Linked DNA regions of Alloalcanivorax dieselolei B5. The main gene of each other region encodes a partner of the protein of the gene in region 2 in a complex. Links are inferred from orthologs where the notes say so. Each region holds a gene or a part of one and is shown on either strand. Other genes may lie near its edges.

Region 1 (4,000 bases), 3.6 Mb from region 2 along the record:
GCACCGACACTTTCGGGCGGATCACGGCGCCGTCGAGCCGTACCTCGCGAAGGCCCCGCTCATCCCAGGTCAGTCGGCCGTTTAAATCCGGCGCCTGCAGCAATCGGGTCCGCACTGGCGCGGTCAGCACATCGAGCAGGCTCTCGGTGTCCACCACCAGGTCGTCGAGCCGGTAGACCTGACCTTTGAAACGGGCGTTGGCAAGAGCGGAAGGGTAGTCACCGCGACGTAAACGCTCGATACGGCCGCGCAGCATTTTGCTGGCGAAGAAGGTGGTCATGCGGCTGGCCACGGAACCGGCGGACCACAGATGTTGAGTGTCCGAGAGCACATCAAGGCCATTCAGCGGCACCGGCCCCTGGCCGGCCATGGCGGCGCGCCAGCGCTCCGGCATGCCGGCGATGGCCTCGGATTCGTTGGACAGGGCGCCGCCGAGGGCGTACTTGAGCCCGCCGTGAATAATGCCCTGGCTGGCCAGGGTCTGGGCCCCGCCCAGGGCGCCGGTTTCCAGCAGCAGGCATTGGTAGCCCTGATTCTGCAATTGGTTGATCAACCACAGGCCGGCGACGCCGCCGCCGAAAATGAGAACGTCCGGTTCTAGGGTCTGGGTAGTCATGGCTCACCGCCGGAAAAAGTTGCGGCTATGCTAGCATAGGCCGCCGTCAAGGATGCCGATGTGGGTCATCTCTGGGGATGATAGCCGGCGACCTCAAGGTCAACCGTCTCGCCCGTGCCACCGTTTGGATCGTTCTATGCGTTTTTTCTACACCTCGCTTTGGTATTTGTTGCTGCCGCTGCTGTTCGTGCGTCTGTGGTGGCGGGGACGGCGGGCGCCGGCCTATCGGCAACGCTGGCGTGAGCGCATGGCTCTGGGTTATCGCCCCGGTATGCTGAAAGGCAGCGTCTGGATCCACGCGGTATCGGTGGGGGAGACCCTGGCGGCCGCGCCATTGATCGAAGCCCTGCTGGCGCGTTTCCCGGAAACGCCATTGGTGGTGACCACCACCACACCCACCGGCTCGGAGCGGGTGCGGGCGTTGTTCGGCGACCGGGTTACTCATGTCTATTGCCCGTGGGAATTGCCCGGCGCCTATCGGCGCTTTTTCCGTGCCTTCGATCCGCGCCTGGTGATCGTGCTGGAAACCGAGCTGTGGCCGAACCTGTGCGCCGCCGCCGAAGCCCGAGGCGCCAAACTGATGCTGATGAATGGCCGGCTGTCGGAGAAAAGCTATCGCGGTTACGCCAGGCTGGGCGCCCTGGTGCGCCCGATGCTGGGCCGCTTCCAGGTGCTGGCGGTGCAGACCGAGACGGAGGCGGAACGATTCCGCCAGTTGGGCGCCGATCCGCAACGGATCAAGGTCAACGGCAGCGTCAAATTCGACCTGACCCTGAGCGACCAAGTGAAAACGGCGGCTTCCACACTGAGGGCCGGATTCGCGCAACGGCCGGTGTGGATCGCCGCCAGCACCCATCCCGGCGAGGATGAAATGGTGCTTGCCGCCCATCGCAAAATTCTGGCGGATCAGCCGCAAGCGTTGCTGCTGCTGGTGCCGCGCCACCCGGAGCGCTTCGACGAGGTGGCCGGTCTGGCCCGGCGGCGTGGATTTGGCGTCGCCCGGCGCAGTCGACACGATACAGTGGATGAGCAGACGCAAGTTTACCTGGCGGACACCATGGGCGAATTACTGATGCTGTTTGGCGTTAGTGACGTGGCGTTCGTGGGCGGTTCCCTGGTGCCGGTGGGCGGCCACAATTTGCTGGAACCGGCGGCCTGGTCGCTGCCGGTACTCAGTGGACCCCACCTGCATAATTTCACCGCCATTGCCGATTTGCTGGATCAGGCCGGGGCTCTGGAATTGGTGGCCGATGGCGATGCGCTGGCGCGCGCGGTGGCGGCGTTGTTCGCCGACACCGATGAGTGCCGTCGGCGGGGGGAAGCGGCGGCGGCCGTGGTGGCCGCCAACCGCGGCGCGCTTCAGCGCGGGATCACCATTTGCGCTTCGCTCTGGCCTTCCAGGTCCGGATTGTAGAGATCCAGATTTTCCTGACCGGACAACCAGTCATTCAAGGACGCCAGATCCGCCACATCCAGTTCGCCGGTGGCGGCTTTCAGGTTCAGCGTATTGAGGATGTAGTCGTAGCGGGCATTGGCGTAATCGCGCAGTGCGCCGTACAGAGATTGTTGCGCGTTGAGCAGATCGACCACGTTGCGGGTGCCCACCTCGTAACCGGACTGGGTCGCTTCCAGGGCCGCGCGGGCGGAACGGATCGCTTGCTTGCGGGCACTCACACGTAGCGCATCGGCTTCCACGGTACGGTAGAAGGTGCGGGTCTGCTGGGTAACGTCGCGGATCGCCTGCTGGTACAACTGATCGGCGGCATCGGCGCGCAGAGCGGCCTGTTTGCGCTGACTGTTGAGGCCGCCGCCACGGAACAGCGGCATGGAAATTTCGATCCCCACTTCGGTGCCGTGATTGTCCGGGGTGATGCCGGAAGACGTGGTGCCCACCGCGCTGTCCCCTCGCGGAGAGGTGTGGGTGTGGGTGTAGCTGCCCACCAACGCCACCTGCGGCATCATCGCGCCGAACTGACGGTCGGCGGTGAAGCCGGCCGCCGTGGCGTTCCCCTGAGCCACCAGCACCTGGGGATTCTGCACCGAGGCTTTGTCCAGCCAGTCCTGCATCGCCGCCGGTTGCGGCCCTTCCATCGGCAACTGCTCGCGCAGCTCCGCCAGCGTTTCCCAACGCTGACCGGTAAGGGTTTCCAACTGGTCACGGGCAATGGCGAAGTCCTGCTCGGCGACGATCAGCGTCACCCGGGTCAGGTCATAGGCGGCTTGCGCTTCTTCCACTTCGGTGGCGGGCACCAGGCCCACCTCGAAGCGCTCGTTGGTTTGCTCCAGTTGCCGGGCGATGGCCTTTTCCTCGGCCTGGGCCGACACCAGGGTGTCCCAGGCCCGCAGTACGCCGAAGTAGCCCTGGGCCACCCGCAGCACGAAGTCCTGACGCGCTTGCTGGAATTCGGCCTCGGCGGTGGAGACCACGGCCTTGGCTTCCTTGAAGCCGTACCAGGCGTCCAGCCGGAACAGCGGCTGCGACAGCGTCACCGTGGTGGCTTCCGAGTCGTACTTCTGGTTGAAGTTGCCTTCCTCGATGTCCCGGTCAGTGCGGTAGCGACCGTAGCGGGCATCAATGGTGGGCAGCAGCGCCGCGCGGCCCTGCACCAGAGTTTCCTGCTCCGCTTCCCAGGTTTGCCGCTCGGCGCGCCAGGTGCTGTCGTAGTCCCAGGCGGCGTTGGCGACCTGTTTCAGATCAGCGGCCTGGGCGCCCATGGACAGCAGGGTGATGGCCAGGGCCAGAGGTTTCAGCGGGCTCCGCTTCATATGCGTTTCCTTCCTCATTCTTTTGTTCCGGCTTGTGTCTCGCCCCGGCCGTGCCGGGGCATCTTGTCCCGATATGGCTGGCGCTTGATCCCCACCGACAGGTAACGGTGAAATGGTGAACTGGCCAGTATGGTAATAGCAAGCGAGACGGATTGACACTCCCTTCGTCGCGCCCTCGGTTGTCCGTAAATGGGTCGCTGCGTATAGTGTTCGCCTCCCCCATGTTTGTGTAGCCCTGGAGGCCGATCGTGCCAGACGAGCAACGTAATGCCGCACCCAATGCCATCGACGAGGCTTGCCAACCCATCATGGGTTCGCGGAAGGTGTATGTCTCCGGCAGCCGCTCGGATATCCGCGTGCCGATGCGTGAAATCCGCCAGGATCCGACCCCCCTGGCCAACGGGGAACTGGAACACAATCCCCCCTTGTCGGTGTACGACACTTCCGGTCCTTATACCGACCCTGACGCGCGTATCGACATCCGTCAGGGGTTGTCGCCATTGCGCGATGCCTGGATTGAGGAGCGCAGTGACAGTGAACAGCTTGCCGGCTTGACCAGCGACTACGGCCGCCGCCGCGCCGCCGACGTGGCCACCGCCGGTTTGCGTTTCCCGCATA
Region 2 (8,109 bases):
TGGCCAATGGCGCCACCACCCTGATGTTCGAGGGCGTGCCCACCTACCCGGACGCCTCCCGTTGTTGGCAAGTGGTGGACAAGCACAAAGTAAACATCTTCTACACCGCGCCCACCGCCATTCGCGCGCTGATGGGACTCGGCGACGAGCCCGTCACCAAGACGTCGCGGCAGAGTCTGAAGTTGCTGGGAACGGTGGGCGAGCCGATCAACCCGGAAGCCTGGGAGTGGTACTACAAAGTGGTGGGCGAGGAGCGCTGCCCGATCGTGGACACCTGGTGGCAGACCGAGACCGGCGCCATCATGATCGCCCCGCTACCCGGTGCCGTGGATCTGAAACCGGGCTCCGCCACCCTGCCCATGTTCGGCGTACAGCCGGCCCTGATGGACCCGGACGGCAAGGAGCTGGACGGCGCCACTTCCGGCAACCTGGTGATCAAAGCGAGCTGGCCGAGCCAGATCCGTACCGTTTACGGCGATCATCAGCGCATGATCGACACCTACTTCAGCGCCTATCCGGGTTACTACTTCACCGGTGACGGCGCCCGCCGCGACGAAGACGGCTATTACTGGATCACCGGCCGGGTCGACGACGTATTGAACGTGTCCGGCCACCGCCTCGGCACCGCCGAGATCGAGTCCGCTCTGGTGCTGCACAAGAGCATCGCCGAGGCCGCCGTGGTGGGTTATCAGCACGACGTCAAAGGCCAGGGCATCTACGCCTATGTGTCCTTGATGGCCGGCGCCACGGGCAGCGAGGAGTTGATCGAGGAACTGCGCAAGCTGGTCACCGAGGAAATCGGCCCGATCGCCAAGCCGGATCTGATCCACTTCGCGCCCGGGCTGCCCAAGACCCGTTCCGGCAAAATCATGCGCCGCATCCTGCGCAAGATCGCCGCCGATGAGCTCGACAGCCTGGGGGACACCTCCACTCTGGCGGATCCCGGCGTGGTCGACCAGTTGATCGAAACCCGCCGCAACCGCTAAGGCGGATCGGCATCACCGTTAGCCTGTCTCCCGGCCCCGGTACAGTCAGGGGCCGGGCTTTTTAAGCGGCCGGAAGCACCACCTGTCACGAATACTGTCACGGATAGTTCAGATACAGAATGGTCGGCGTATTGACGGCCTGACTGACGATGGTTTCCGCATTCCCCGTGATGACGCTGCCATCGAGCCGGTGCCAGCTCATGTGGGGGCTGGGAGTGTTCATCAACACCATCGGATCCGCCACTTCCTGCCTGATCCGCTCGCAACTGGACACCACCGCCTCATTTCCGGTAACGGCACTCACGCCAACCTCACAGGTCGCCACCGCGATTCTGCCATGGAAGCGTATCTTCCCGTCGCTGGCGTAGCCCTGCGGCATCAGCAGTGCACACAGCACCCCAACACCCCATCGCCAAGAAAGCCATCGTAGCGGTCGCCCGGCGCCGCCGCCTTTTTCCCTTAAAATCCGTCCGGCTCTCGGCTCATCCTGTCTTTTCCCCTGATCCCACTGCGTCGCGTCCATGTCACTCCCCTCGCTCCGTTGGTTATTATTTCGTGATACATGTCACTTTTTTATGGGCGCCGCTCCAATCGACACCCTGACAGGTCGATCAACGAAATAATCAGCGTTTCATTAAGCGCACCGGCCAGCCCGAAGCCCGCCCCGACGCGGCTCCGCCTTTATTTTCAGGCATTTTCGCCCGTTTTCATTTATTCACATTCATGACTCTAATGGAAAAACAAAGGGAGAAAAAACCAATATATGTCCTTTTTTAAACCAAATTGGCATTAAAAAATAAATCCTTTATAGCCATAAAAAATAATTAAAGGTTTTCCAAAAGCTGCCGATATCTTATTTTCTATGGCGGCAGTAATACCGGCCTTAAAATTGGCAACAACTCTTTCGGTTTTTTAAAGCAAGGAGCGAGAGGATTGTTCTTTGTTTGAGGGGAGAGGTGACCAGAGGCGGCAGCTAAACTGTCGCCGGCTGCTGACGCCGCAGTAACAATACCAGCGGAATGGCCGCCATATTAATCCACATAAGCAAGCGGAAATCGTTCATGTAACTGATCTCCGCGGCCTGACTCAACAGGGTGTGATACACCTGGGCGGGCACCCCGGACACCAGATCCTTCATCGGCAATCCCTGGGCAATCCAGGCCTTCAGTTGCAGCTGCTCGCCCAGCTGTTGCTCGTTGATCCACAGATTGCGGGTCAACATGGCGGTCATGATCGAGATACCAACGCTGGAACCGAGGTTGCGGGAAAGGGAGAACAATGACGTACCCTCGGTCCGCAACGAAGGCGCCAGGGTGGCATAGGTCAACGCGGAGGCCGGCACGAACACCAGGCCAAGCCCCAGTCCTTGCAGCACCCCGGTCCAGATCAGATCGCTCTGCGAAACCTGCAAGGTGAAGCCCGCCATCTGATATAACGACAGGCTGGTCAGACATAACCCGGTGATCACCAGGGCCCGGGGATCCAGGCGGGTACGCATCAAACGCCCCACCAGCATCATCGACACCATCGACCCGAGCCCTCTGGGGGCCAGTACGATGCCGGTGGTGGCGGCGGGGTAATCCTTCCACTGCTGCAGAAACGGCGGCAGCAGTGCCATGGTGGCGAGCAGGATGATCCCCACCACGAAAATGAACACCACACCGGTGACGAAATTGCGGTCCCGAAACAACGCCATATTGATAAAAGGCGCTTTATGGGTCAGCGAGTGCACCACGAACAGATACAGGCCCGCCAGCGCCAGCACCGCCTCGATCTGGATCTCAAGACTGCCAAACCATTTCAGGTGTTCGCCCCGGTCCAGCATCAACTGGAAGGCACCGATGGCCAGAGCGAGCAAGGCAAAACCGGTAAGGTCAAATCGGGTTTTCCGGATTTCCGTGTCCGGCACACTGAGCCAGATCCCCAGATAGGCCAGCAAGCCAAACGGCAAGTTGATGTAGAACACCCAGCGCCAGCTGTACCATTCGGTCAGCCAGCCTCCCAGTGTCGGGCCGAGGATTGGCCCGACCATCACCCCAACCCCCCAGACCGCCATGGCCTGCCCGTGCTTTTCCACCGGATAGGAGTCCAGTAGCACCGCCTGGGACAGCGGCACCAGGGCCGCGCCGAAGATACCCTGCAAAATACGGAACGCCACCATCTGTTCCAGCGAGGTGGACAGGCCGCACAGACCGGACGCCACGGTAAACCCGGCCACCGACCACAGGAACACCTGGCGCCGGCCGATACGCGACGTCACGAAGCCCACCGCCGGGGTCATGATGGCGCAAGCCACGATGTAGGAGGTCAGGACCCAGGTAATCTGGTCGGTGCTGGCGGAGAGGCTGCCCTGCATATGTGGCAGGGCCACATTGGCAATGGTGGTATCGAGCACCTGCATCACCGTCGCCAGCATGATACTGGCGGTGACCAGACGCTGGTCCTCGATACGCGTCATATTACTGCGCCTGTGCGGTTTGTTGCTCCGGCTCGTCACCGGTGTCGATGCTCACCTCGGCGCTCATTCCGGCGCGCAGGATCGGCTGGCCATCCTTGGGTAACAAACGCAGCCGCACGGGGAGCCGCTGAACCACTTTCACCCAGTTGCCGCTGGCATTCTGCGGAGGAATCAGCGCAAACTCGGAACCGGTGGCCGGACTCAGACTGATGACTTCCGCTTCCCACTTCACCCCCGGGAAGGTGTCCACTTCCACTTCCGCTGTCTGCCCCGGCACGATTCGGGTCAGTTGGGTTTCCTTGAGGTTCGCTTCCACCCACAACGTATCGGTCTTCGACAAGGAAATGATCGGCACCGCGGCGTTCACCCGTTCCCCCACCATCGGCACTTCGCCACCGACGATGCCGGAGGCCGGGGCGATGACCTGGCACTGGGACAGATCGTATTCCGCCTGCTCCAGCTTGGCGGTGGCGGCCTGATAATCCGGGTGGTCCTCCACCGCCATATCAGGGCCGCCCGCCAGTTGCGCCCGCAAGCTGACCAGACGCTGTTCCGCCACGGAGCCGTTGGCGCGGGCCTGGTCCAGTTTCTGCCGCGCGCTGTCCAACTGTGCCTCGGACACCGAACTGCGCCTCATGCGCTGCAAACGTTGCAGCTCACGCCGGTAATAGGACACATCACGGTTGGCCTGATCCCGCTCCGCCGTGGCCTGGGCATAATCGCCCCGCAACGACAGGATGCGGTTGCGCACCGCTTGCTGATCCGCTCGTGCTTCGGCAACGGCGATGCGAAACGGCCGGGGGTCCACTTCCGCCAGCACCTGCCCCTTCTCCACCACCTGATTGCGTTCCACGTTCACCGCCACCAACTGTCCGCTGACGTTGGCGGCCAGGGACAACATGTCGATCTTGATGTAGGCGTTATCCGTGCTGACGTAGCGCTGGCCGCCAAAAATCAGCCACAGGATCAGCACCACCGCCACCAGCAAGCCCAAGCCCATGCCCAGACGGCGGGTTCGTTGTATCGAGGTCACTCTAGTCTCCCTGGTCCGGGCGATCACACAAGTTGGCACGCATGGCGGCCAGAATCCGGATGAGCGTGTCGATATCCGCAGGCGCCAATCCCGCAAAAGCCCGCGCACGGGTTTGTTCGGCCAGTTCCTTCAATCGTTCCAGCGCTGGCCGGGCCTGGTCGGTCAGAAACAACAACCGGCGCCGTCGATCGGACGGATCCGGGCGCCGCTCCACCAGGCCTTCCGCTTCCAACTGGTCCACTTGGCGGGTCAGCGAGATGGGCGCCAGATCCATCACTTCGGCAAGGGCGGCCTGATGCAGGCCCTGCCGCCGGGAAAGCTGCCAGAGCACCTGCCAGCGCGCCCGGCTCAGGCCCTGCTCCCGGGCCCGACGATCGAAGTCCCGCCGCATCATGCGCGCCACATCGTTCAGACTCATCCCAACCGTGGTGTCCGTTCCGCCCATGCTCACTACTCGGATAACAACCTTAAACAGGCTCTCATTGTAAGCATGCTTATGAATTTGGCAATAGGGTCAAATAGTTTGACCCATATCCACGCCCGCACCGGAGACAGCCACAGCCAACCCCGGTAGACTGCGCACCTCGCGAGCACCGGCGTCGAGGACAATGCAATGCTGACCAATGCGGTGGTGATATCGGTTCTGGTTCTGATGGGCCTGAGCCTGGCACGCCTGAATGTGGTTCTGGCGCTGGTATGCGCCGCCCTCACCGCCGGCCTGTTCAGCGGCCTGCCCCTGAATGACACCCTGAACCTGTTCACCGAAGGGCTGGGCGGCGGCGCTCCGATTGCTCTCAGCTACGCTTTACTGGGCGCCTTCGCGGTGGGCATCGCCCGATCCGGCGTCACCGAATGGCTGGCGGCACGGCTGATCCGCCGTCTCGGCAGCACCCCCGATCCCGGGCAACTGCGGCGGCTGCGCAACCTGATTATTCTGGTCCTGCTGGGCGCCGCGGTCATCAGCCAGAATCTGATCCCCGTGCACATCGCCTTCATCCCCATCCTGGTGCCGCCCCTGCTCGGCGTCATGGCCCGGCTCAGGTTGGACCGGCGGCTGGCCGCCTGTGTGCTGACGTTCGGCCTGATCACACCCTACATGGTGCTGCCGGTGGGTTTTGGCAGTCTGTTTCTCTACAAACAGCTGGAACCCAGCCTGGCCCAGGCCGGTCTCGATCTGGCAAAGGAGCAAATCCCCCAGGCCATGCTGCTGCCGGCCGGCGGCATGGTGGCGGGCCTGCTCCTGGCGCTGTGGAGGTTTCGCAAACCCCGGGATTATCGGCCGGTAACCTTGCCCGGCGAAGACCATCAGGCACGGTTATCCCCGCGTACGCTTGTGGTGGCGGCGCTCGCGCTGGGCAGCGCGGTGAGCCTGCAACTGCTCACCGACTCCATTGTGCTGGGCGCACTGGCCGGCTTTCTGCTGTTCACCGCGGGGGGCGTGGTGCCCTGGCGGGAATCCCAGGACGCCTTCACTCAAGGCGTGAAGATGATGTCCTTGATCGGCTTCATCATGATCGCCGCCAACGGCTACGCGGCGGTGGTGAAAGGGAGCGGGCAGGTACCGTTGCTGGTGGAGGCCGTCACCGGCCAATTGAACAGTCCCGGCGTGGCGGCGGCGGGCCTGTTGCTGCTGGGGTTATTCATCACCCTCGGCATCGGCTCCTCGTTCTCCACCATCCCGATTATCGCCACCTTGTATGTGCCACTGTGTCTGGCGCTGGGATTTTCCCCTCTGGCCACCGCGGCCCTGGTAGGCAGCGCGGCGGCACTCGGAGACGCCGGCTCACCGGCCTCGGATTCAACGCTGGGCCCCACAGCGGGGCTCAACGCCGACGGCCAGCATGACCATATCCGGGACACCGTGATGCCAACCTTTGTGTTCTATAACCTGCCATTACTGGTGGCGGGCTGGACCGCCGCCATGGTGTTGTAGCCGGCGGATCAGCCCTGCACCATTTGGTCAGGCATTAAAAAAGTTCATCGCGGTTTGACGGGATTTGGCATTGCCCTCCATCAGGGACAGCGGGATGGAGAGGGCATCCTCTCCCCTCTCCGGAAAGGTCCGTCGTCGTTGGAGTCCGGAACGCGGCGGTTCACTCGAAGCGGGTCTGCACGGAGGCCTTCCGGGCCCCGATGGAGACTCTCATTCCCGTCATTCCGCGATGAACCATTAAAAAGGCCCGCATCCGCGGGCCTTTTTAATTTCGACTGAACTCCCGAAAGAGTGCGATTAAGCGCAATCAGCCTTCTTTCGCTTCCTTCATGGACAGCTTGATGCGGCCACGCTGGTCCACATCCAGCACTTTCACCCGGATCACATCCCCTTCCTTCACGTAATCGGAGACCTTCTCCACACGTTCTTCGGCGATCTGGGAAATGTGCAGAAGCCCTTCGGTACCGGGCATGATGCGCACGAAAGCACCGAAATCCACCACACGGGTCACTTCGCCTTCGTAGATTTTGTCCACTTCGGCCTCGGCGGTGATTTCCTCGATGCGGCGCTGCGCTTCCAGGGCCGCTTCGCGGGTCTCGCCGTAGATCTTGATGCTGCCGTCGTCCTCGATGTCGATGGTACAGCTGGTTTCCTCGGTCAGAGCCCGGATCACCGCGCCACCTTTACCGATCACATCGCGGATTTTCTCCGAATTGATCTTCATGGTGAGCAGGGTCGGCGCATTGTCGGAAACCTCGTCACGGGACACGGAGATCGCCTTGGCCATTTCGCCGAGGATATGCAGTCGGCCGCGCTGAGCTTGCTCCAGCGCTTTCTCCATGATCTCTTCGGTGATGCCCTCGATCTTGATATCCATCTGCAGCGCGGTCACGCCGCGCTCGGTCCCGGCCACTTTGAAGTCCATGTCACCCAGGTGGTCCTCGTCACCGAGGATGTCGGACAACACCGCGAAACGGCCGTCCTCTTCCTTCACCAGGCCCATGGCGATACCGGCCACCGGGGCGCTCAGAGGCACACCAGCGTCCATCAGCGCCATGGAGGTGCCACACACACTGGCCATGGAGGAGGAGCCGTTGGACTCGGTGATCTCGGAGACCACCCGGATGGTGTAAGGGAAATCCTTCTCGTTCGGCACCACCGCTTCCACACCGCGACGGGCGAGACGGCCGTGACCGATCTCACGGCGCTTGGGAGAGCCGATCATGCCGGTTTCGCCCACGCAGTACGGGGGGAAGTTGTACTGCAGCATGAAGTGGTCCTGACGGGAACCTTCCAGAGCGTCGATGAACTGGGCATCACGCATACCACCCAGGGTGGCGGTAACGATGGCCTGGGTCTCACCACGGGTAAACAGGGCGGAACCATGGGTTTTGTTGAGAAAACCGACTTTACAGTCAATCGCGCGAACCTGATCCAGGGCGCGACCGTCGATACGTGATTTACCGGACAATACCCCTTCACGCACCACGTTCTTCTCGATCTTGCCGAACAGGCTTTTCACTTCGCCGGCTTCCGGGCTGTTCTCGTCGTCAGTGACGAACTCGGCCACGCAAGCGTCACGCAGCTCACCCACCTTGGTGTAGCGCGCCTGCTTTTCGGTGATGGTGTACGCCTCGGCCAGGGCGCCTTCGTACTTGGCTTTGATCGCGGCTTTCAGCTCGGCGTTTTCCGCCGGCGC

The links. Proteins that work in one complex are often made in the same cells at the same time.
Region 1: the proteins of B5T_RS19105 (region 2) and B5T_RS03245 are in contact, whole or in part, in a cryo-EM structure (PDB 8ZAL), measured with the Escherichia coli proteins. The link is inferred for Alloalcanivorax dieselolei B5 from one-to-one orthologs.

Annotation. Positions count from the first base shown.
Region 1 is NC_018691.1:689,317-693,316, forward strand. What follows is about bases 1,180-4,000. They hold B5T_RS03245 (TolC family outer membrane protein), read right to left. Parts: upstream 3,383-4,000; coding sequence 1,976-3,382; downstream 1,180-1,975. Other genes in these bases: waaA (lipid IV(A) 3-deoxy-D-manno-octulosonic acid transferase), read left to right, coding at 1,180-2,030; thiC (phosphomethylpyrimidine synthase ThiC), read left to right, coding at 3,631-4,000. Also shown: B5T_RS03235 (FAD-dependent oxidoreductase), read right to left, coding at 1-616; more of waaA, read left to right, coding at 753-1,179. UniProt on the Escherichia coli protein: Outer membrane channel, which is required for the function of several efflux systems such as AcrAB-TolC, AcrEF-TolC, EmrAB-TolC and MacAB-TolC. These systems are involved in export of antibiotics and other toxic compounds from the cell.
Region 2 is NC_018691.1:4,267,503-4,275,611, forward strand. The notes cover bases 2,462-5,354. They hold B5T_RS19105 (HlyD family secretion protein), read right to left. Parts: upstream 4,478-5,354; coding sequence 3,446-4,477; downstream 2,462-3,445. Other genes in these bases: B5T_RS19100 (DHA2 family efflux MFS transporter permease subunit), read right to left, coding at 2,462-3,444; B5T_RS19110 (MarR family winged helix-turn-helix transcriptional regulator), read right to left, coding at 4,479-4,895; B5T_RS19115 (Na+/H+ antiporter family protein), read left to right, coding at 5,091-5,354. Outside these bases: acs (acetate--CoA ligase), read left to right, coding at 1-986; B5T_RS19095 (hypothetical protein), read right to left, coding at 1,084-1,383; more of B5T_RS19100, read right to left, coding at 1,960-2,461; more of B5T_RS19115, read left to right, coding at 5,355-6,410; pnp (polyribonucleotide nucleotidyltransferase), read right to left, coding at 6,718-8,109. UniProt on the Escherichia coli protein: Part of the tripartite efflux system EmrAB-TolC, which confers resistance to antibiotics such as CCCP, FCCP, 2,4-dinitrophenol and nalidixic acid. EmrA is a drug-binding protein that provides a physical link between EmrB and TolC.